Regions from separate parts of the Buttiauxella agrestis genome, predicted to be linked through region 3. Evidence: predicted binding sites of a transcription regulator. Region 3 holds the regulator's gene; each other region holds the start of a gene.
The links. Region 3 encodes CRP, which controls carbon source genes, mostly activating them, when cyclic AMP is high. Its sites were predicted from a motif close to ATGTGANNNNNNTCACAT; they were not measured.
Positions count from the first base shown of each region.

Region 1: DY231_RS00390 (PTS sugar transporter subunit IIB) is a predicted target of CRP. The motif match lies at 4,681-4,698, and genes of this name have one in related genera.
Region 2: DY231_RS00945 (glutathione S-transferase) is a predicted target of CRP. The motif match lies at 3,627-3,644, and genes of this name have one in related genera.

Region 1 covers NZ_UIGI01000001.1:81,755-89,936, forward strand. Annotated here, with positions in the region: gene DY231_RS00370 (STY4199 family HEPN domain-containing protein) at 1-923, shown strand, start outside; gene DY231_RS00375 (carbohydrate porin) at 999-2,378, opposite strand; gene DY231_RS00380 (PTS lactose/cellobiose transporter subunit IIA) at 2,565-2,867, opposite strand; gene DY231_RS00385 (PTS sugar transporter subunit IIC) at 2,899-4,224, opposite strand; gene DY231_RS00390 (PTS sugar transporter subunit IIB) at 4,238-4,552, opposite strand; gene DY231_RS00395 (LacI family DNA-binding transcriptional regulator) at 4,848-5,801, shown strand; gene DY231_RS00400 (hypothetical protein) at 5,840-6,103, opposite strand; gene gorA (glutathione-disulfide reductase) at 6,357-7,709, opposite strand; gene DY231_RS00410 (23S rRNA (adenine(2030)-N(6))-methyltransferase RlmJ) at 7,790-8,182, opposite strand, start outside.
Region 2 covers NZ_UIGI01000001.1:202,171-210,352, forward strand. Annotated here, with positions in the region: gene selB (selenocysteine-specific translation elongation factor) at 1-1,347, opposite strand, end outside; gene selA (L-seryl-tRNA(Sec) selenium transferase) at 1,344-2,732, opposite strand; gene DY231_RS00945 (glutathione S-transferase) at 2,803-3,411, opposite strand; gene DY231_RS00950 (PTS mannitol transporter subunit IICBA) at 3,903-5,822, shown strand; gene mtlD (mannitol-1-phosphate 5-dehydrogenase) at 5,930-7,075, shown strand; gene DY231_RS00960 (MltR family transcriptional regulator) at 7,141-7,668, shown strand; gene DY231_RS00965 (YibL family ribosome-associated protein) at 7,752-8,114, shown strand.
Region 3 covers NZ_UIGI01000001.1:379,285-387,466, reverse strand. Annotated here, with positions in the region: gene DY231_RS01815 (hydrolase) at 51-1,067, shown strand; gene DY231_RS01810 (YheU family protein) at 1,069-1,287, shown strand; gene DY231_RS01805 (phosphoribulokinase) at 1,360-2,232, shown strand; gene DY231_RS01800 (OsmC family protein) at 2,263-2,667, opposite strand; gene crp (cAMP-activated global transcriptional regulator CRP) at 2,982-3,614, shown strand; gene DY231_RS01785 (YccS/YhfK family putative transporter) at 3,707-5,791, shown strand; gene argD (bifunctional acetylornithine/succinyldiaminopimelate transaminase) at 5,799-7,019, opposite strand; gene pabA (aminodeoxychorismate synthase component 2) at 7,107-7,670, opposite strand; gene DY231_RS01770 (putative adenosine monophosphate-protein transferase Fic) at 7,704-8,182, opposite strand, start outside.

The sequences.
Region 1 (8,182 bases), 300 kb from region 3:
CTTTTCTCGATGATGTACGCGAAATTCGCAACGACCTGGTGGCGCAAAAGAGATTAACCTCGGTACAGCTCGCTTTGCTTGAGAGTTATCACCAGGAAAGTACGGCGGCTATTCAGCGGGCGTGTGATGAAGGGCGATCGAAGGTGAATCCGGCGGCATTGCTGGCGTCAGAGGATGCCGCATTGCAGGATTATCTCGCCCAGGCGCGCAAAAAATATCAGGCCACGGGCCGCGATAGCGAAGAAGTGCGTGATGCCATCGAACGTCCCGATTCGCACAAAGCCAAAAGCAAACAGGACACTGGCGAAACCTTGCGCATGGTTCTGTGGTGCGTGGCGGGTATTGCGGTGATTAGCGTGGCTATTTTCGGTATGTATTATCTGAGTGATGTCACCAATAAGCCTGCCGTGGCGAAAAGCGCTCCGGCAAAAATCACGGCACTTGATTCGCTTCCGGAAACGGAAAGCGCGCGTGAGAAGTTGGCGAATATTGGCATCACCTGGGAAGAGGGGAATTTGCGCTCGGCCATTGAGCGCGGAGATGCCACCGTGGTGCGCCTGTTTATGCTGGGAGGCATGAACTGGAAAGTATATTTCACCGAATCTGCGCTGGCGGGAGATTACCGCGACGCGCTTAATATTTTGCTGCAATACCGCTCGCAGATGGACGAGGAGCGTCCGTGTCGGCGCATGGTGAGAACCCTTAGCCAGGCGATGAACGACGGGCAAAATCTGACTTCACTGCGCAAACAATTCCTGCAAAATTTTTGCACTTCACCGGAAACCGTCAAGCGGCAGAAAGAGGATTTGGACAGAGCGAAACTGCGACTGAATGCGCAGCAACAGCGTAAAGACGAGCAGGGCATTGCTGAGGAAAAACGTGCGGTTGATATTCAGCAGGCCATTTATAACGTAATGCGGTGAGGAAAAGCCCACCGCATTACGTCGTAAAAATCTATATCCCAAATAATTCGAGCTGCATCAAGGCGGCAAGGGATATTACCACCAGGCTTCCCACATCGCGCCCACGTTGAACGAATCAAGTTGGGTATTTGGCTCGCCCGCGATACGCGTGGTGTGGTTGTTATCCACCTGACCGCCAGTGACGTAGAAACGCAGCATTGGTCGGAACTCTGGTCCCATCGCGATGGAAATGTTCTGTGAGAGGGTCAGTTTCCAGCCTTTGTTATCACCGTCGTTTTCGTAATCTACGCGCTGATAACCCGCTTCAAGCCAGGTGGAATGTATGTCGTTCCAGAAATACATCGGACGAACAATGGCACCGTAGTTGCGGCGGTTATCCTGGGTCAGATCATCATTGTCGTAATCGTGGAAGGCGAGCAGATATTCAATCTGCGCTTGTTGAGTGAACTTATAGTTCCCCTCGAAACTGGCATAAACGGTGTGCAGGCCATTGGTTTTGTTATAAACGCTGTTGTCTGAATGGTCAGAATAACGGGTGATAATTTTGTTCACCCCGTTGTCGCCGGTGTGGCTTAACACCACGGCGGCCTGCCAGGCTTTGGAGCGTTCGTCGCTGTCGATGGCTTTGGAATCAAAACCATAGTTGGCGTACAGCTCGAAATCAATTGGGCCAAATTTGATGCCATGCAGTTTTGATGTTGCCGCGTAGTTGCCTTTATCACCGGTGCCGGAGCCGCCAGTACACGAGATGCGCGACGGGTTATCGCCGTCTTCAATCATTTCAGGGTCACACTGATCTACGGCAGCCACGGCCGCGATATCCAGTTGTGCAAAGCCGAGATCGAGGCTTTTCACGCCTGCACCTTGCCCATCGTGGTTCATCCAGAAGTAGTCGTTGATGCCTTGTTGTGGACGCTGATGGAAGTCACGACCCGCCCAGAAATAAGCATTTGGCTGTGATTCAAACAGGTTGGTGACGCCCGCGTAGGCTTTTTTCAGGTTAACTTCATCGCCCCAGTGGTCAATCATCACGCCAATATCCCAGATGGCCCCGTTATCGGCTTTAATGATTTTGGTAAGCTGGAATTCGCCGCCGTTGCCTTCGTTACCTAAACGACCAATTGCGGAGGAGCCGTTATAGGAACCATCAACGCCAATGTATTTTTGATCTCCCGCCTGGAAATGCGCCCCGTAACGCGCATAACCGGTGAATTTAAGCCCCAACGGAACAGACATATCTGGCGTCGTGGGAACCTGAGGCGTAACCAGGGTATCGGTTCTTTTAAGTCGCGCTGCTTCTATTTTCGCATCGCGGTCGGCCAGGGCTTTATCCACTGCTTTCGCCACGATTTGGTCAATTTGTTCCTGAGTCATTGGTTCTTGTGCGAGTACAGAAATTGGGCAAAGCGCGGCGATAACCGCCATTGTTAATGGAAGCTGTTTAATTAATTTCATTATAATCTCAATTTAGTAATTTATTTTTTCAGACAATAAATATCCTGTTCAGGGTTAATAGAGAAAACTCTATTACCCAAACATATTTATCTTTATTTATACTTTCATCGGATTGGACTTAATTAAAATTATTTACGTAATGATCTCTCCCTGCCAGAGGTAATATTATTGTTTTTTACGTAATACTTAGCGCTGATATAAATGAATGATTTCGTTTGAAAGCTCACGCGCTAACATTGATGTCATCAGGTGATCCTGAGCATGCACCATAATTAGCGTCATCGGCTGTTTGGCTTCGCCTGCATCTTGCTCAATCAATTTGGTTTGCATTTTATGAGCTTCGCGCGCGTAACCATCGGCTTCCAGTAATAACAGTTTGGCTTCTTCGATATTTCCTTGTCTTGCGGAATGCAGCGCTTCAAAACACAAACTGCGCGACTGCCCGGCATTCATAATTATTTCCATTACGGCTTCTTCTAATTCAATCATCATTAATTCCAGAGTGTTTAGACGGCGGTTATTAATTGCTGATAGCCGTTTCTGTCAGAGGTGAACGTGCTTCGTTTTCTGCTGCAGTTTTCTGCAATGAACGCTCGTAAGCGCGCAGGAATGGCAGATAAATTACGGTTGAAACGACCATGCAAATCACACACATCACCACCGGACTAAAGGCCCAGTTTGTCGCCCACGATGCGCCAATGGGCGCCGGAGTTGTCCATGGAGTCAGGGAAACGACTTGTGCCAGCCAGCCCAGTTTCGTTGCGGTGTAAGCCAACACGGCGTTGACCATTGGGACGCAAATAAACGGAATAAACAGCAATGGGTTCATGATAATCGGCGCACCGAACAGAATCGGTTCGTTGATATTAAAGAAGCTTGGAACGATGCCCATTTTCCCGATGGTACGCAGGTGCGTCACTTTGCTGCGCAGCAATAAGAAGGCGAGTGGCAATGTGGAACCGACGCCGCCAATGAGCAGATAGTGATCCCAGAAACCTTGCAGATAAATATGTGGCAATGCGGTTCCCGCAGCCAGCGCGGCCTGGTTTGCTGCCAGGTTTGTCATCCAGAACGGGTTCATGATGCCGGTGACAATCAGCGAGCCGTGGATACCAGAGAACCAAAAAATCTGGCACAGCAACACGGACAATAAAATGGCGGGTAAGGAATCGGATGCGGAAACCAGTGGAGCCAGCAGGTGCATAATCGCTTGCGGCATAATCATGCCGGTTTGCGCTTCAATGAATAAATTCAGCGGATGCAGCGTGCCGATAATGACGACTACCGGAATCAAAATTTCAAACGAACGCGCAACGCCAGTTGGCACTTCTTTTGGCAGGCGAATGGTGATTTTGTTTTCTTTAAGCCAGGCATAAATACGCGTGGAGTAAATCGACGTAATCAGTGCGGTGAAAATGCCCTGGCCTGAAAGATATTGAGTCGAAATTTTGCCGTCGGCATACGGTGCTGCAACCAGCAAAAATGCCATAAAGGCCAGCAGGCCGGACATCACCGGGTCGAGATTAAACTGTCGCCCGAGACTTGCGCCAATACCGACTGAGATGAAAAACGTCATCACGCCCATGCTCAGGTTAAACGGCAGCATCAGCTGTTCACGGTAAGTCTGAGAGAAATCCAGCCATGCACGAGCAAAACCGATAGTGGTATCAGCGGAGAACGGCGGGAATATAAACACCAGCATAAAAGAGCCAATAATCATGAACGGCAGGGCTGCGGTGAACCCATCACGAATCGCGATCACGTACTTTTGTTGCCCCAGACGACCCGCCAACGGAGTGATGGATTGCTCAATCACCGTCACCATGGATTGATATAGCGAACTCATATGAATAACCCTTTTAGTGAGCCGCTTCGATAAGCGACAGAGCATAATCCAGCACTTTATCGCCACGCTGCATGCCGTAGTCCATCATGTCGATGGCCTGAACCGGAATACCGTGAGAGGCGGTCTTTTCTGAAAGCGTACTTAACATATATTTTACCTGTGGCCCGAGCAGCACCACCTGATAACGCGGGAACTGCACATCAAACTCAGCCACGCCGTAAGCCTCTATTTCTACAGGCATTCCTCGTTCTTCAGCCACTGTCAGCATCTTTTTAACCAGCAGGCTGGTGGACATTCCGGCGGAACAACACAACATGATCTTGACCATTAACACTCATCCTCAAAATGTAAATAAAGTATTGCGGAAATGATTTGATACTTTATGGAAACCGTTTTCCATCCGCAGCAAACAGATCTGTGACACTCATCAAGATCCCGCCTTTATCGGCATTACTTATTGGATCGTCATCACAAAATTGTTTGGTGAATGTATGGTTTGGACATCATGTGGAAAATCGGTTTCCATCAAAAATGGAAACGACTATACTGAAATTGGCTACAATCTGAGCCGAAGTTGTATTCAGGACAGACAGGCATGAACCACAGCCTGATAAAGGAAAAAGATGTCTACAATCAATGATGTATCGCGTTTAGCTGGGGTTTCTAAAGCCACAGTATCACGGGTGTTGAGTGGATCTCGCGGAGTGAAGGAAGCAAGTCGCCTGGCCGTGCTGAAAGCGGCTGAGGAGCTGCGTTACCGTCCAAATATGATTGCGCAATCACTACTCAGCCAGTCTACCGGCTGCATTGGTGTGATTTGCGCGCAGGAAAATATCAACCAGACCACGGGTTATCTTTACGCGCTGGAGAAACATCTTAGCCAACATCAAAAACACCTGCTGCTGCGTTTCGCGAACAGCAAAGCGGAGGTCATGCATGCTCTTGATGAGCTAACCTGCGGGCTGTGTGATGACGTGCTGATTATCGGCGCGCGTTTCCCGCTCAATATCGACCAGGAGAATGTCGTTCTTGTCGATTGCGTGGATGTTGACTCCAGTAACAGCATTAATTTTGATCACGCTTTTGCTGCTGAAACGGCCTGTAATTATTTAATTAAACAGGGAAGAAGGCAGATTGCGGTCATCAACCCTGATTCCTGCGGGTCGGTTGATCAAATTCTGTTGGGTTATAAGCGCGCGCTGGAAAACAATTTCCTGCCCTTTAACCGCAACCTGATATTTATGGATTCAACGTCTTCATCTGTTGCGCTCCAGGTGCTACTCAATAACAGCACCACATTGAATTTCAACGCGTTATTAGTTGCTGATGAGCTGGAAGCACAGCGCATCATTCCGCAATTGCAGGCGTTTAATAAATCTGTTCCGAAAGACATTATGGTGTTTAGCCTGGCGGGTTCACTGCATCTGCCGGGTATTCCAACCATTCCCGCCATTGAATATTCAATGGATGCGATGGCGGCAAGAATCGTGACATGGCTGACCGAGAAAACCCAAAGTGCTTTGGGTTCGAACGTACTGCGTGGTGATTTGATTATTCCTGACATGCCGAGCCGATAATAAAAAAAGCCATACCCGACAAGGGTATGGCTTAGTTATTAGTATTTAATATCTCGTGCTTCTTCACGGCCATTTTGTTTGCTTTGGCGCTTATCCTGGCGGCAATTACTGTTGCTTTTGCTATCGTTAACCACGCATTCGCGCTTGTCATGACGCGAGTCCTGACGGGTATCCTGTCGAACATCCCTTGCCTGATGGCGTTGCTGGCCTTGTTCAGTGGCGTAGGCATTATTGATGGAAAGCGTGGAGAACATAAAAATGCCCGCCATAACACCCATCACTATCGAAGATTTACTTTTCATAAGAGGCACTCTGCAAATATAAAATTTCAAACGAATACAATCTGAAGAGTATAGATGTGGCGGTTGCATCTGAATGTAACCAAATCAGTTAAAATATATTTAAAGTTTCATCTGGAAAGATTTTATAACGCAGGTGTATGAAAATTAATAAGTTAGTGTTTTTGATTATTCGAGCTTTATTAAAATGTCTGAAATAAATAAAAAGGCTGCGAAATCTAAATTTCGCAGCCTTTTTGAATTCACGTTTAATTCCCTATCGCATGGTAACGAATTCTTCCGAACCGGTCGGGTGAATGGCTACTGTATTATCAAAGTCTTTCTTAGTCGCACCCATTTTCAGTGCCACTGCAAAGCCTTGCAGCATTTCATCCATGCCGTAACCGATGCCGTGAATACCCACGATTTTCTCGTCCGGGCCTGCACATACCAGCTTCATGCGGCATGGCTGGCGGTGCGAAGTCACGGCGGTATACATCGCGGTGAAGGACGATTTATACACCTTCACGTTGTCGTCGCCGTATTGCTCACGCGCTTGCGGTTCGGTTAAACCAACCGTGCCAATTGGCGGGTGGCTGAACACGACGGTCGGAACGTTGCTGTAATCTAAATGCTCGTCCGGCTTGTTGTTAAACAGGCGCTCAGACAAGCGACGACCGGCTGCAACAGCGACAGGCGTCAGTTCAACTGCACCGGTGTTATCGCCCACGGCATAAATGCCCGCAACGCTGGTGTTCTGGAATTTATCAACTTCGATATAGCCTTTGGCGTTGGTTTTCACACCGGTTGCTGCCAGGTTGAAGTTGTCGGTTTCCGGCTGGCGACCAATCGCCCAAATCAGACAATCTACGGTTTCAGCGCGACCATCTTCCAGTTGCAGCGTCAGGCTGCCATCGGCATTTTTGACAACCGCTTTCGGCACCGCTTGCGTGTGCAGCGTTGGGCCTTCGGTGTTGATCACTTCCAGCAGCGTTTCGACGATTAACGGGTCAAAAGTACGCAGTGGTGCGTGTTGGCGCACAAACAGATGTGTCTCAGAACCCAGCGCGTTGACCACGCCTGCGATTTCAACCGCGATATAACCCGCGCCAACAACCGCGATGCGTTTTGGCAAAGCAGGAAGCGCGAAGAAGCCATCGGAATCAATGCCATATTCAGCACCTGGAATAGACGGACGGCTTGGACGGCCACCGGTGGCAATCAGGATGTGGTCTGCGGTGATGGTTTCGCCGTTCACTTCAACCGTGTGCGCATCGACGAATTTCGCAAAGCCACGAATTACATCGACGTTGTTTTTACCCAGCACGTTGTCATAAGAGGTGTGGATGCGGTCGATGTACGCGGTGCGGCTGGCAATCAGTTTGTCCCAGTCGAATTTATTCACCGTGGTGTCGAAACCGTAATCCGGGCCGTAGTTATGGATAGCTTCGGCGATTTGCGCCGCGTGCCACATCACTTTTTTCGGTACGCAACCCACGTTTACGCAGGTACCGCCCAACTCTTTCGCCTCAATCAGTGCGCATTTCTTTCCATACATCGCCGCACGGTTAATGGAGGCAATACCGCCGCTGCCGCCGCCAATGGCGAGGTAGTCATAATGTTTGGTCATGATGTTTCCCTAATGAGTCGAAAAATATTCGCGATTGTAGCGCGCCGAGAAAATGGTTCCACCGATAGCTGCAATAGCCGTTACTCAGGCACAACCCAGCTCAATGTGGTCGAACCGTTGCCTGATGGCACCAGGGTTTTATGCAGCCACGGCAGTACATTAGCCATTTGCTGCTCCAGTTTCCACGGTGGGTTGATAACAATCATGCCGGAGGCAGTCATGCCACGGCGGTCGCTATCAGGCAGTACAGCCAGTTCGATTTGAAGAATGCGGCGAATGCCCGTTTCTTCCAGTTCGCGCAGCATGCGTTTGATTTGCTGACGCATCACCACGGGATACCACAGGGCATAAGTCCCTGTCGCAAAACGCTTATAGCCATCGTTGATGCCTGTCACAACGGCCTGGTAGTCAGTTTTAATCTCATACGGTGGGTCGATAAGAATCAGACCACGACGCGAAGCTGGCGGCAGTTT
Region 2 (8,182 bases), 180 kb from region 3:
CGCCATACGGCGTAAGCGTTCGCGCCCCGGGCCGGGTTGGTCATCGTGCTGCTGATGATAACGCTCGAGCGTATCGAGCAATTTTTGCTTCCAGCGCGTCGCCATTTCATCGCTCAGCAAGCTGTTGCCCGCGCGCAGATAATCAGGTCGGGTTAGCAGTTCCTGCAAGCCCTGAGCGGTGAGTTGCCGCGCCCAGGCAAAATCACTCAATGTCACAGCGCTACGCTGCAAATGGGTGTCGAGCGCCTGTTGGTCATTTTCAGCGTGTTTTAGCTGCTGTAACCAGGCCAAAAATGCAGGCTGACGTTTACCACGGCGCGGCGCGTGCAGAAGAATCGCTCTCGCACCGGCTAATGTGACGCGAGCACTGATATCGCGCAGCACCAGACGGTCGTTATCGGCAAGCCACAACGGCACATCCAGGACCAGCTCAGCGAGATCATCTTCGAGCAGAGAAATACGCCCGGTGACGTGGCTCGCGGCATGGTGAATATGCAACGGCTGCCATTGCTGTAACGGTGCGTGGCTTTGCAACTGAACAATCACACGTTCTACGGGCTGGAGCGGTTGCTCAGCCAATAACCAGTCGCCACGTTTGATATCGAGCTTTTCAGCATCGCCACTGATATTGAGTGCGATACGCTGCCCGGCAAATGCACTTTCTGTTTTGCTATTCTGGGCATGTAACCCGCGCACACGCATGGGTTTATCGGCACCTGTCAGCCACAGTGAATCGCCAATTTTTACTTCGCCGCTAAGTGCGGTTCCCGTCACCACTAAACCTGCGCCTTTTACGGTAAAAGCACGGTCAATGGCGAGACGGAAACGATACTGGCGCGGATGGGCTCGCTCTGACAGTGAAAGTAAGTGCTCACGTAGTTCATTAATCCCTGTGCCGCTGGTGGCTGCGGTGACAAACAGAACAGCATCTTGCCAGCCAAATTCTTTGATCGTTTCCAGCACGGATTCACGGACTTCATCGATACGCGCTTCGCTCACCCGGTCGGCTTTGGTTAAGGCGACGGTTAACGATGGTTTGCCGGTTAATTGCAAAATGGCGAGATGCTCGCGAGTTTGCGCCATCACACCGTCGTCGCAAGCAACGACTAACAGCGCGTGGTCAATGCCGCCCACGCCTGCCAGCATGTTGGCGAGGAATTTTTCATGCCCCGGAACATCAATGAAACCGGGAATTCTGCCATCGGGTTGCGGCCAGTAGGCGTAACCGAGATCGATGGTCATGCCGCGTTTTTTCTCTTCCGGCAGACGGTCAGCATTCACGCCAGTTATAGCTTGTAGCAGGGTAGTTTTGCCGTGGTCAACGTGCCCGGCGGTCGCAATAATCATGGTTTCAGGTTCTCCATGAAGCCCGTTTCATCTTCAAGGCAGCGTAAATCCAGCCATAAACGCCCGTCGCTGATACGGCCGATAATGGGTTTGGGTAATTCACGCAGGCTTTGGGTGAGTGCGCCCAGCGTGGAGCCTCGGCCATCTTTCGGGCTAAATGTCAGCGCCGAACTTGGTAATCGATCTACCGGCAAAGAGCCGCTGCCAATTTGCGATAAACATGGCTCCACGCAGACGGTGAATTGCTCGCCGTATTGGCTCTGGAATGCAGGCAGCAGACGTTGCGCAAGTTCTGTGATTTCGTTCGCATCACGCGTTAACAGGCGTAACGTCGGCAATCTTTCAACCAGCGTTTCCGGGTGCTGATATAAACGTAAGGTCGCTTCAAGGGCTGCCAGCGTTATTTTATCCGCGCGCAGGGCGCGTTTGAGCGGGTGCTGCTGAATACGCGCAATAAGCTCTTTTTTACCAACGATAATGCCTGCCTGCGGCCCACCGAGCAGTTTATCACCAGAGAAGCTCACCAGACTTACGCCTGCGGCAATCAGTTGTTGCGGCATCGGTTCTTCTGGCAATCCCCATTGAGTGAGGTCAACCAGCGAACCGCTGCCCAAATCGGTCACTACCGGAATGTTTAGCTCGTTGCCAAGCTCCACCAGTTCGGCTTCGGTAACGGATTTGGTAAAGCCTGCCACCTGATAATTGCTGGTGTGGACTTTCATCAATAGCGCCGTATTTTCACCCGCGGCCTGACGATAATCTTTGAGATGCGTGCGGTTTGTCGTACCAACTTCCACAAGTTGGCAACCCGCCTGGCGCATCACATCTGGAATGCGGAATGCACCGCCGATTTCAACCAGTTCACCGCGCGAGACAATCACGTTTTCACCACTGGCGCAGGCTGCCAGCATCAGCAAAACCGCTGCCGCATTGTTATTAACGATGCAGGCGTCTTCCGCACCGGTCAACTCGCAAAGCAAGGCTGCCAGCGCTTTATCGCGATGACCGCGTTCTGCACCGTGTAAATCATATTCCAGAGTCACCGGGAAGCGCATCGCGTGGGTCACGGCTTCGATTGCCGCTTCTGCCTGCAATGCGCGGCCCAGATTGGTATGCAGTACGGTTCCTGTGAGGTTAAACACGGGCTGGAGAGCACTGCGCTGGTGAGATTCCAACTGTACTTGTGCCTGAGCCGCCCAATTTCCATTCCATGTCGGGAGCTGTTGTTGGGTTCGGATGTATTCGCGGGCGGTTTCCAGCATTTCACGTAAGGTGCTGACCACTTGTGTGTGGCCGAAATTGCGTAGCAAATCGCTGAAAGAAGCGTCACGTAACAGTTTATCGATAGCTGGAAGCTGGCTGTACAAGTTGCGATCGGGTGTCATGGCAAGCCGCTGAGTGGTGAAATATGGCGATAGTTTACAGGGGGAGCTGGCCCCCTGTCATGGCGGGAGATCATGCCGTTGGCGGTTCTGTCCGTGCAAAACTTTCGCGTTCAAAGAGTTTCTCGACCAGCTTTACCAAATGCGGGCGGTCGACACACCAGCCCGGGGAAACCCGGCGGAAGTTGAGATAGCCCACAGCGCAAGCCACCGCGATGGTCGCCACGCAAAGTTCATCGGCATTGAGTTTTTTATCCGCAGCGTATTGTTCGAGCAGTGTCAGGCCTCGGCTGATTTTTTCGCGCTGGCGCAGGAGTTCTATTTCAGATTGCTGCTCGATCGGGCGCTGACGCTCGCGCACTGAAACCAGGGCGGCGTCCATTACACCGTCTGCCAACGCTTCAATCTGGCGCATTTGCAGGGCGGCTTTTGGGTCACGGGGGATCAGGGCAGGGGCGATGTCCAAAAGCTCGAGGTATTGCGCAATAATTGGAGAATCGAACCAATACTCGCCATCGTCCGTCACCAGCGCCGGTACTTTGCCCAGCGGGTTGTATTGCGCAGTGGTGCTGTCGGACGTCCACGGGTTGTCGTTCACAAATTCAAACGTGATGCCCTTTTCCAGCAGGATGACGGATATTTTGCGCACGTACGGGCTGGTGTAATTACCGATAAGTTTCATTACATCGTCCATTTTCAATCGACAAAGCGTAAGTATGGTTCAGGAATTATGAAGACGCCTGGGGTCGCGCGATGTTGTTTGCCGCTGCGCTGTAATTTTCTGACAAAACGAAAGGCTTCTGGCAGGTGGGGCTGCCCTGGATCACACTCGCGAAAATCCACGTAAAATATTTTGTGAATCACATCACATTTAAATAACAAAGTCTCAGCAAGTAAATGTGACTCTTGTCACATAAAGACATCAATGATGCGCAAAAATTAGCTGCTGTGTTTTTTTTACACACTAATTATGTGATCTGGATCGCCAGATCATGACTCGTCACACCCTGTAATGAGTGATCTCCATCACACTAATTTCCATGCGCTGGACACCTTAACGATTCAGTGCCAGATTTGCCTCACTTAGAGCATCTGGCAGCACTGCTTGCCACCACATTAACAATAAACCTCGGGCTGCTTTCCCAGCACGTAAACACAACAAGGGGTGTGCGTATGTCATCCGATATCAAGATCAGAGTGCAAAGCTTTGGTCGTTTCCTGAGCAACATGGTAATGCCAAACATCGGCGCATTCATCGCCTGGGGTATTATCACCGCTTTATTTATTCCAACCGGATGGTTGCCAAGCGAAACACTGGCGAAACTGGTCGGCCCGATGATTACTTACCTGCTGCCGTTGCTCATCGGTTATACCGGTGGTCGCTTAATCGGTGGCGACCGTGGTGGTGTGGTCGGCGCAATCACAACCATGGGTGTTATCGTCGGTGCGGATATGCCGATGTTCCTCGGTGCGATGATTGCGGGTCCTCTGGGCGGCTGGGCGATTAAACATTTCGACGCATGGGTAGACGGCAAGATTAAATCCGGCTTTGAAATGCTGGTGAACAACTTCTCCGCTGGCATCATCGGTATGATTCTGGCGATTCTGGCGTTCATGGGAATCGGCCCTGCGGTTGAAGTCCTGTCCAAAGTTCTGGCGGCAGGCGTTAACTTCATGGTTGTCCATGACATGCTGCCACTGGCTTCTATCTTCGTAGAACCAGCGAAAATCCTGTTCCTGAACAACGCAATCAACCACGGTATCTTCTCGCCGCTGGGTATTCAGCAGTCCCACGAACTGGGCAAATCAATCTTCTTCCTGATTGAAGCAAACCCTGGTCCGGGTATGGGCGTGCTGATGGCGTACATGTTCTTCGGTCGTGGTAATGCTAAGCAGTCTGCGGGCGGCGCGGCAATCATCCACTTCCTGGGCGGTATCCACGAAATTTACTTCCCATATGTGCTGATGAACCCACGTCTGATCCTGGCCGTTATCCTCGGCGGTATGACTGGCGTGTTCACTCTGACTCTGCTGAACGGCGGCCTGGTTTCCCCGGCATCTCCGGGTTCCATCCTGGCGGTCCTGGCGATGACACCAAAAGGTGCCTACTTCGCTAACATCGCGGCAATCGTGGCGGCAACAGCAGTTTCCTTCGTCGTCTCTGCCATCTTGCTGAAAACCAGCAAAGTAAAAGAAGAAGACGATATCGAAGCAGCCGCTCGCCGCATGGCTGAGATGAAAGCAGAATCCAAAGGGGCTACAGCGCCACTGGCGGTAGGTGCAGGCTTGTCTAACGACCTGAGCCACGTGCGCAAAATCATCGTGGCATGTGATGCAGGCATGGGTTCAAGTGCGATGGGTGCGGGTGTGCTGCGTAAGAAAGTAAACGATGCAGGCCTGAAAAATATCTCTGTCACCAACTGTGCAATCAACAGCTTGCCAGACGATGTTGACCTGGTTATTACGCACCGTGACCTGACCGAGCGCGCTATGCGTCAGGTGCCACAGGCACAGCATATTTCCCTGACTAACTTCCTCGACAGCAGCCTGTACGCCAACCTGACCGAGCGCCTGGTGGCCTCTCATAACCTGAGCGAGAAAGAAGTGAAGGTCATGAGCAGCCTGGAAGACAGCTTCGTTGCTGACGAAGAGATGCTGTTCCGTCTGGGCGCGGGCAACGTGTTCCTCGGCCTGACGGCGGCCACCAAAGAAGAAGCGATTCGCTTTGCCGGTGAGCAACTGGTGAACGGTGGTTACGTTCAGCCTGAATATGTGGATGCGATGTTTGAGCGTGAAAAACTGACCCCAACTTATCTGGGCGAAGGTATCGCGGTTCCACACGGTACGGTTGAAGCGAAAGACCGCGTACTGAAAACCGGCGTTGTGTTCTGCCAGTATCCACACGGTGTTCACTTCGGTGAAGAAAGTGATGATATTGCCCGCCTGGTTATCGGTATTGCTGCGCGTAACAATGAACACATCCAGGTTATCACAAGCCTGACCAACGCACTGGATGATGAGTCGGTGATTGATCGCCTGGCGAATACGACCAGCGTTCAGGAAGTTCTCGACCTGCTGGCCGGTAAGAAGTAAGTCTCAGTTTCCCTCTCCCATCCGGGAGAGGGTTCCGGTGAGGGTCGTTTCCCCAAACGACTCACCCGAACCCTCTCGGGTAATTCAAATTTAAGAAGGTGAACGACATGAAAGCATTACATTTTGGCGCAGGTAATATCGGCCGTGGCTTTATCGGGAAACTGCTGGCAGACGCGGGTATCCAACTGACCTTCGCTGACGTTAACCAAACCGTGCTGGACGCGCTTAACGAGCGCCACAGCTATCAGGTTCATGTGGTGGGTGAGCAAGAGCAAATCGATACGGTTTCTAATGTGAATGCCGTCAGCAGCATCGGCGACGATGTTGTTACGTTGATTGCCGACGTTGACCTAGTGACCACCGCCGTCGGGCCGGTTGTGCTGGAGCGCATCGCGCCAGCTGTCGCAAAAGGTCTGGTTCTGCGTCGCGCTAACGGTAATGAAAAACCCCTGAATATTATTGCCTGCGAGAACATGGTGCGCGGCACCAGCCAGCTGAAAGCTCACGTGATGAAGGCACTTTCTGAAGATGATCAGGCCTGGGTTGAGCAGCATATAGGTTTCGTTGATTCTGCTGTTGACCGTATCGTTCCGCCTTCAGAATCTGCCACCCATGACCCGCTTGAAGTGACTGTTGAAACCTTCAGCGAGTGGATTGTGGATAAAACCCAGTTCAAAGGTGAGCTGCCTAACATTCCTGGCATGGAACTGACTGATAACCTGATGGCGTTTGTTGAGCGCAAACTCTTCACGCTGAATACCGGGCATGCTATAACCGCATACCTTGGTCAACTGGCCGGTCATCAGACCATTCGCGATGCCATTCTCGATGAGAGAATCCGTGCGGTCGTGAAGGGTGCGATGGATGAAAGCGGTGCGGTGCTGATCAAGCGTTATGGCTTTGATGCAGACAAGCATGCAGCCTACATCCAGAAAATCCTTGGTCGTTTCGAGAACCCGTATCTGAAAGATGATGTGGAGCGCGTAGGCCGCCAGCCGCTGCGTAAATTAAGTGCGGGCGACCGTCTGATTAAGCCGCTATTGGGCACTATCGAATACGGTTTGCCACACCAATTTCTGGTTGAAGGTATTGCCGCGGCGATGCATTACCGTAGCGAGCAAGATCCACAGGCGCAGGAGCTGGAGAAATTGCTTGCAGAAAAAGGCCCGCAAGCAACACTTGCCGAAATCTCCGGCCTGGATGCTAACAGCGATGTTGTAGCAGAAGCGGTGAAGGCATATAGCAGCAAATAGTGATGGAAAGCGGGTGTGGCAAGAAGTCGCTGCACCCAATAATACTTTTAGTAATGTAGGCAAAGATGGAAGAAACCCAGGCCTTTGAAAACCGTGTGCTTGAGCGTCTTAATGCCGGGAAAACCGTACGTAGCCTGCTGATTGCCGCTGTCGAACTTCTTACCGAAGCGGTGAATATTCTGGTGTTGCAGGTCTTCCGTAAAGACGATTATGCAGTGAAATACGCGGTTGAACCGTTATTGGATGGCGATGGCCCGTTAGGGGATCTTTCCGTGCGTCTCAAACTTATCTACGGACTTGGCGTACTCAATCGCGTCGAGTACGAAGATTGTGAGTTGCTAATGGCACTGCGAGAAGAGTTGAATCACGACGGTAGCGAATATAATTTTACCGATGATGAAATGCTCGGCCCATTCGGTGAATTGCATTGTGTTTCAGCCCTGCCGCCAACGCCAAAGTTTGTGGATGGCAGCGATCCTGAGCTGTTTGCTATGCAAAAACAGCGTTACCAGCAAATCGTTCGTTCGACGATGGTGCTCTCTTTGACCGAGCTGATCTCGCGGATCAGCTTAAAAAAAGCCTTCCAGAAGTAATTCTGACCAAAGTCCCTTTTCGCCCTCTTACGCCGAATGGTGTATCCTTGCCAGCAATGAAAGTTATTCACGGTTAATCAAAAATGAAAGAAATCGAAAAAGCAGAAATCAAACGTCTTAGCGATCGCCTCGATCTTATCCGTCACGAGATGCCAGAGCTGCATCTGATCAACGATGCTGAAAAGTACGCTGAGATGGAAAAAGAGAAAGCGAAGCTGGAAATTGAGATCGTGCGCCTGCAAGCGGTGCGCAACCAGAAGCTGAGCAAAGAAGCACAAAAACTGATGGCACTGCCGTACAAACGTCCAATCACCAAGAAAGAACAAGCCAACATGGGCGCTCTGAAAAAAGCGGTACGCGGCCTGGTTATCGTCCATCCAATGACGGCGTTAGGCCGTGAGATGGGTCTCGAAGAAATGACAGGTTTTTCTCAGACTGAGTTTTAATGTCGGGTTAGTAAAAATGTCGGGTGGCGCTACGCTTACCCGACCTACGTTGGATCATTCGTAGGGCG
Region 3 (8,182 bases):
CCACACCCGGTAAAGTTAATTAGCAAACTAAATGAAACTAACAGTGTGATATGGCTACGACAAGTCCCGCAGTATTGAATTTTAATCACGAAGAAGATGATCAATTTCGTCCGTTGAAGGGTGTCAGTAATCCGCACCTGCAAACCATGCTTCCGCGTTTGATTCGCCGTCGCCTCAATTTCAAACCTCATTGGCAACGTCTGGACATGCCGGATGGGGATTTTGTCGATCTTGCCTGGAGCGAAGACCCACGCCAGGCATTGCATAAACCACGGTTAGTTGTTTTTCATGGTCTCGAAGGCAGCCTGCACAGCCCATACGCTCACGGCTTAATTGAGGCCGCCAGCAAGCAAGGCTGGCTGGGCGTAGTCATGCATTTCCGTGGATGTAGCGGTGTGCCAAATCGCATGAAGCGCATTTACCACTCGGGCGAAACTGAAGACGGTAGCTACTTCCTGGACTGGCTCAGTACCCGTTATGGCAAAGTGCCGACGGCGGCAGTGGGGTTTTCCCTCGGCGGGAATATGCTCGCTTGTTTAATGGCTAAACAAGGTGCTGACTGCACGCTACAGGCCGGTGTCATAGTGTCAGCACCTCTGATGCTGGAACATTGCAGCGCGCATATCGAAAAAGGCTTCTCCCGCGTTTATCAGCACTATCTTTTGAATCTGCTGAAGAAAAATGCCGCACGTAAGCTCAGAAGCTATCCGGGGACTCTCCCTGTTGATATGCGTCAGCTTAAAGGAATGCGCCGTCTGCGCGAGTTTGATGATTTGATTACGTCAAAGATTCACGGCTTTGCTGATGCTATCGACTACTACCGTCAATGCAGCGCGATGCCATTACTGCCACAAATCAAAACCCGGACGCTCATCATCCACGCCAAAGATGACCCGTTTATGGATCATCATGTGATCCCGGATAAAGCCATATTGCCTGCTAATATCGAATACCAACTTACGCGCTACGGTGGGCATGTTGGGTTTGTGGGGGGCACGTTACGCCGCCCTGAAATGTGGCTTGAGCAACGCATCCCGCAATGGCTGTCTCAATTTTTGGACCAGTAATATGATGATTCCCTGGCAAGACCTGCCTCCCGAAACGCTTGATAATCTGATTGAATCCTTTGTATTACGCGAAGGCACAGATTATGGTGAACAAGAGCGCTCACTTGAGCAAAAGGTGGCTGATGTTAAGCGCCAACTGCAAAGTGGTGAAGCGGTACTGGTATGGTCAGAACTTCATGAAACGGTGAATATCATGGCTCGCGGGCAATTTCGCGGCTAAGCCTGCCTATACTGCATAATACAACTGCCTTCACCCAACCAAACTTGCTACTACCCATGGAGTTGTTGCCTTATGTCAGCCAAACATCCGGTTATTGCCGTAACAGGTTCCAGCGGCGCGGGAACGACCACCACCAGCATCGCCTTTCGTAAAATCTTCCAGCAATTAAACCTACGTGCAGCTGAAGTTGAAGGCGACAGTTTCCATCGTTTCACCCGTCCTGAAATGGATATGGCGATTCGTAAAGCGCGTGACCTTGGCCGCCATATCAGCTACTTCGGGCCGGAAGCCAACGACTTCGGCTTACTTGAACAAACGTTTATTGAATACGGCAAAACCGGGCAAGGTAAATCACGTAAATATCTTCATACCTATGACGAAGCCGTACCCTGGAATCAGATTCCCGGCACGTTTACTCCATGGCAACCGTTACCAGAACCGACTGATGTTTTGTTTTATGAAGGCTTGCATGGCGGTGTCGTTACCCCGCAGCACGACGTCGCCAATGCCGTCGATTTACTGGTTGGCGTAGTACCGATTGTCAACCTGGAGTGGATTCAAAAACTGGTGCGCGACACCAGCGAGCGCGGTCATTCCCGTGAAGCGGTAATGGATTCCGTCGTGCGTTCGATGGACGATTACATCAATTACATCACACCGCAATTTTCCCGCACGCATATCAACTTCCAGCGTGTACCGACGGTAGATACCTCTAACCCGTTTGCCGCACGCGGTATTCCATCTTTAGATGAAAGCTTTGTCGTGATTCATTTTCGCGGTCTGGATGATATCGATTTCCCGTATTTGCTCGCCATGCTGCAAGGCTCATTTATTTCCCACATCAATACATTGGTGGTGCCGGGCGGCAAGATGGGACTGGCAATGGAGTTGATCATGACGCCGTTAGTTAAGCGCCTGGCGGAAGGTCGGAATATCAATAATTAGGGCGGCTAAACACCGCCCTTTTACTTCACTCTAGCCTTCAATCACTTCGTAGCTATGGGTGATGTTTACGGCTTTTTCCAGCATCAACGCAACAGAGCAGTACTTCTCAGCAGACAAGTCTACAGCGCGTGAAACCGCATTATCTTTCAACTCTTTGCCTGTCACGATGAAATGCAGATTGATATGTGTGAACAGACGCGGGGCTTCTTCGCGGCGCTCAGAGGTCAGTTTCACTTCACAATCCGTCACGTTGTAGCGGCCTTTTTGCAAAATAGAAACCACGTCGATTGCGCTACAACCACCAGCGGACATCAGAACCATTTCCATCGGACTGGGTGCTTTATCGCCAGAATTACCGTCCATCAGAATCTGGTGTCCAGAAGCGGACTCCCCAAGGAAGGTTAACCCTTCAACCCACTTCACTCGTGCTTGCATGTTACTTCTCCCGTTGAAAAAATTGTCTTTCAGAGTACGCAGATTCAGCAAATCTGGCAATGGAAGGCGACCTGCGTCAAGCTGAAACGAGACAATAGGAGACACTTGTCAAAAGCTATGCTAAAACAATCCAGATGCTACATCGATACATTGACGTTATGCATGTATGCAGAGGACATCACTAATTACAGGCAGCAAGAATGACTTGCATGCCATCTCCCCAAGGTGGGGAATATTCTAATACTTGCAACGCCAGACAGGATGTTTAGCGTCCTGTCGTTGGTAGCCAGTTATAAAACAGAGGATAACCGCGCATGGTGCTTGGCAAACCGCAAACAGACCCGACTCTCGAATGGTTCTTGTCCCATTGCCACATTCATAAGTATCCATCGAAGAGCACACTGATTCACCAGGGTGAAAAGGCTGAGACGCTGTATTACATCGTCAAGGGTTCTGTGGCTGTTCTGATCAAAGATGAAGAGGGCAAGGAAATGATCCTCTCCTATCTGAATCAGGGCGATTTCATTGGCGAGTTAGGGCTGTTCGAAGAAGGTCAGGAACGTAGTGCCTGGGTTCGTGCTAAAAGTGCCTGCGAAGTGGCTGAAATTTCATATAAAAAATTCCGCCAGCTCATTCAGGTCAATCCAGACATTTTGATGCGCCTGTCTTCCCAGATGGCTCGCCGTCTGCAAGTGACATCTGAGAAAGTCGGTAACCTGGCATTCCTTGATGTGACTGGTCGTATCGCGCAGACACTGCTGAACCTGGCTAAACAGCCTGATGCAATGACCCACCCGGACGGTATGCAGATTAAAATTACCCGTCAGGAAATCGGTCAGATCGTGGGTTGCTCTCGCGAAACCGTTGGTCGTATCTTGAAAATGCTGGAAGATCAAAATCTGATCTCTGCTCACGGTAAAACGATCGTCGTTTACGGCACTCGTTAATCTCCGTCTCAAAAATGGCGTGTTGCTTCATAACACGCCTTTTTTGTCTCTAAAATCTAACCCCTGCGGTAAAAAGGGATTAAATAAGACTTATGTGGCGTCGGCTTATCTACCATCCTGAAGTTAACTACGCACTGCGGCAAACGCTGGTGCTGTGCCTTCCGGTGGCAGTAGGTTTGCTCTTTGGCAATCTCCAGTCCGGCCTGCTTTTCTCTTTAGTCCCTGCCTGCTGCAACATTGCAGGGCTTGATACCCCCCATAAACGCTTCTTCAAACGCCTGATCGTCGGCGGTAGTCTGTTTGCCGTCAGCAGTTTGATCATGCAGCTTTTGTTGCTTTATACCTCCGTGCCGTTGCCGGTGATATTGGCCGTGATGGCGCTATTGCTGGGCGTCACAGCCGAAATCAGCTCCCTGCACGCTCGTCTGCTTCCCGCCTCACTCATTGCCGCCATCTTTACACTCAGCATGGCCGGGAATATGCCCATCTGGAAGCCCATGCTGCTGTATGTCAGCGGTACAATTTGGTACGGCGTGTTTAACTGGTTTTGGTTCTGGATGTGGCGCGAGCAGCCACTGCGTGAATCATTAAGCCTGCTCTATCGCCAACTGGCAGAGTACTGCGAAGCCAAATACGGGATGCTCACGCAGCATACCGATCCTGAAAAAGCGCTGCCTCCGCTCCTGGAGCGGCAGCAAAAAGCCGTTGACCTGATCACGGTCTGCTACCAGCAATTGCACATGCTGGCGGCGAACCAGCAAAATGGCTACAAACGCTTGTTACGTGCGTTTCAGGTCGCTCTGGATTTACAAGAACACATTTCCGTCAGCCTTCACCAACCTGCCGAAGTGCAAAAACTGGTTGAGAAAAGCCACGCTGAAGCCGTGATTCGCTGGAACGCGCAGACCATTGCGGCGCGTTTACGTGTGCTGGCTGATGACATTCTTTATCATCGGTTCCCACAGCGTTTCACGATGGATAAACAGATTGATGCCCTCGAGAAAATCGCACGTCAAAATCCGGATAACCCGGTTGGGCAATTTTGTCATTACCACTTCAGTCGGATTGGCCGTGTTTTACGCACCCAGCGCCCGTTATATATCCGTGATTTGATGGAAGACCGGCAGCGTCGTTTGCCACTTTGGGCAGCACTGAAAAGCTATTTGTCTTTGAAATCCGCCGCGCTGCGTAACGCCGCCAGATTAGGTGTAATGCTGACCATCGCCAGTATTTTGGGGGGGTTTTTACATCTGCCCAAACCTTACTGGATTTTGATGACGGTAATGTTTGTGACGCAAAACGGCTATGGCGCGACCCGGGTGAGAATTCTTCACCGGTCGGCAGGCACGATTGCAGGTTTGGCGATAGCGGGCATCGCACTGCACTTCCACTTTCCGCAAGATATCGCGCTGGCCGCGATGTTGGTCATTACGCTGGTCAGCTATTTGTTCATTCGTAAGAGTTACGGCTGGGCGACAATTGGCTTTACCGTCACGGCGGTTTACACCCTGCAACTGATCACCCTCAGCGCCGAGCAGTACATCGTCCCGCGCTTAATAGATACGTTGCTCGGCTGCCTGATTGCCTTTGGTGGCATGGTATGGCTGTGGCCACAGTGGCAAAGTGGTTTGCTGCGCCAGAACGCCCACGATGCTCTGGAGCGCGATCAAGATGCGATTCGCCTGATTCTGAGCAGTGACCCGGAACCCACGCCGCTGGCGTATTCGCGAATGAGGGTCAACCAGGCGCACAATGCCTTATTCAACTCGCTCAACCAGGCGATGCAGGAACCTGGATTTAACTCGCACTATCTTGCCGATATGAAACTGTGGGTGACGCACAGCCAGTTTATCGTCGAACACATCAATGCGATGACCACGCTCGCCCGCGAGCACAACATGCTTACGCCGGATCTCGCCCAGCGTTATTTGCAATCGTGTGAAATTGCGCTGCAACGATGCCAGCAGCGGCTTCAATATGATGGGCCAGGGGAAACCAATGATGCGAATATTCTCGACCCGCTTGAAGGGCTTCCGAGCGGGCCGCTAAGTACCATGGAGCAACATTTACAGCGGGTGTTGGGCCACCTCAGCACCATGCATACCATTTCATCGGTTGCATGGCGCCAGCGGCCACATCACGGTATCTGGCTGAACCGCTTACGGCGCTCAAATTGACGGGCGATTAAGCGTTAACGACTTTTGCGACCGCTTTGGCAAAGCGCGACATACCGTCTTCGATATCAGCATCTTCAACAATTAACGCCGGGGCAAAACGCATGACGTCTGGCCCCGCGTTCAAGACCATCACGCCCGCTTCTGCCGCCGCATACAGGAACTCCCGAGCACGGCCTTTGTAGCGAGGTTTCAACTCAGCGCCAATCAATAGGCCCATGCCGCGAATGTCGCTGAACACGTCGTATTGCTCGTCGATTTGCTGCAAATGCTTAACGAATTGCTGGCGCTTCGTCGCAACACCTTTCAAAACCTCAGGCGTATTGATGATGTCAAACGCCGCACCCGCAACGGCACATGCCAGCGGGTTTCCGCCGTAGGTTGAACCATGAGTGCCAACATGGAACGCAGAAGCAATTTCCTGAGTAGTCAGCATGACGCTGACCGGGAAGCCACCGCCGAGTGCCTTCGCGCTGGTCAGAATGTCTGGCGTCACGCCGTAATGCATGTACGCAAACAACTCGCCGATACGCCCCATCCCGCACTGCACTTCATCGAATACCAGCAACGCTTTATGCTCATCGCACAACTCGCGCAAGCCTTGCAGGAATTCTGGGGTTGCCGCCGTTACACCGCCCTCGCCCTGAATCGGCTCGACCACGACCGCACAAGTATGGTCATCCATCACCGCTTTCACTGCATGCAAGTCGTTAAACGGCACATGAATAATATCGGCAGGCTTCGGGCCAAAGCCGTCAGAATACTTCGGCTGGCCGCCAACGGAAACGGTAAAAAGCGAACGGCCGTGGAAGGCATTATGGAAGGCAATAATTTTGGTTTTATACGGACTATGGTGCGTAGAAGCGTAGTAACGTGCCAGTTTAAAGGCGGTTTCGTTAGCTTCGGTACCAGAATTCATAAACAGTACGCGTTCAGCAAAAGTAGCATCAATCAGCTTACGGCCCAGGCGCAACGCGGGTTCATTGGTGAAAACGTTGCTGGTATGCCATAGCGTTTCGCCCTGACTTTTTAACGCTTCCACTAACGCTGGGTGGCAGTGGCCTAACGCCGTGACGGCAATCCCGCCGGCGAAATCAACGTACTCTTTACCTTGTTGATCCCAAACACGACTGCCTTTGCCTTTAACCGGGATAAACTCCGCCGGTGCATAAATCGGCAAAATCACTTCATCAAAAGTAGCGCGGGTAATTGCTGATTGTTCGGTTGCCATTAATTGCCATCCCATTTTTACGCAAGAACAGACATGAAAATATAATCATGAAATATGCATAAAAAATCATTATCTGGCAATAAAAAATCAACGATTAAGGAAATTGGCTAACAGCTGGTGCCCCTGCTCACTGAGAATACTTTCCGGGTGGAATTGCACCCCTTCCAGCTCAAGCTCGCGGTGACGGATCCCCATAATCTCTTGCTTATCCGTCCAGGCGGTCACGTCAAAGCAGTCGGGTAATGTTGCAGGATCGATAACCAAAGAGTGATAGCGCGTGACGGTAAGGGGATTGTTCAGGCCGTGGAACACGCCAGAATTGTTATGCGTAATAGCGGAGGTTTTGCCATGCATCACTTTTTCAGCACGCACAATCGTCGCACCAAACGCCTGGGCAATCGCCTGATGACCAAGACAAACCCCAAGAATCGGCAACTGTCCGGCAAAATGCGTAATCGCCGCCAGAGAAATCCCTGCTTCGGTGGGGGTGCAGGGACCTGGCGAGATAACCAACTTTTCTGGGGCTAACGCGCTGATATCAGAAAGGGTCAGCTCATCGTTACGTTTCACCACCACTTCTGCACCTAATTCGCAAAAGTACTGATAAAGGTTCCAGGTGAATGAGTCGTAGTTGTCGATAAGCAGTAGCATCGCGGCTCCAGGGTAAAAAAGAACCGCGCTATTCTATTCGCTTTCGCGCGCTTCACTCACCACTTTAGTGAAAATCTCGTTGAGCAGCGTCAAATCACCCAGCGCCCCGGTCTGATTGGCCGTTGCCCAAGCTTCAGGCGAGACGTCTTTCCAATCGAGGATGTAACCGGCATGAATCGCTAACTGCTCGAAGAACACGCGCTGCGCCCGACCACTGCCAACAAAAAACGGATGAAGTACGTTAATTTCACAATAGTAATGCGACAGTCGCTGAACAAACTCAGTTCTGGAAAGTCCGACCAGATAATGCTCGTCCTCCATTTCTTGCATCAGATCGTTGCCTTCATTTTCGATGTACTCGAAATGGCAGAACTGTATCTCCCCTTTGGAAATATCAACATCTCGTAGCTCGCCTGCCCAGTCGAAAACATCCTGAAAAAGCTGCTGATGGATGGCACACAGCCAGGGTAATCCGCGATGCAACGGGCCAAGTTCAATCGTTTCTACACGCT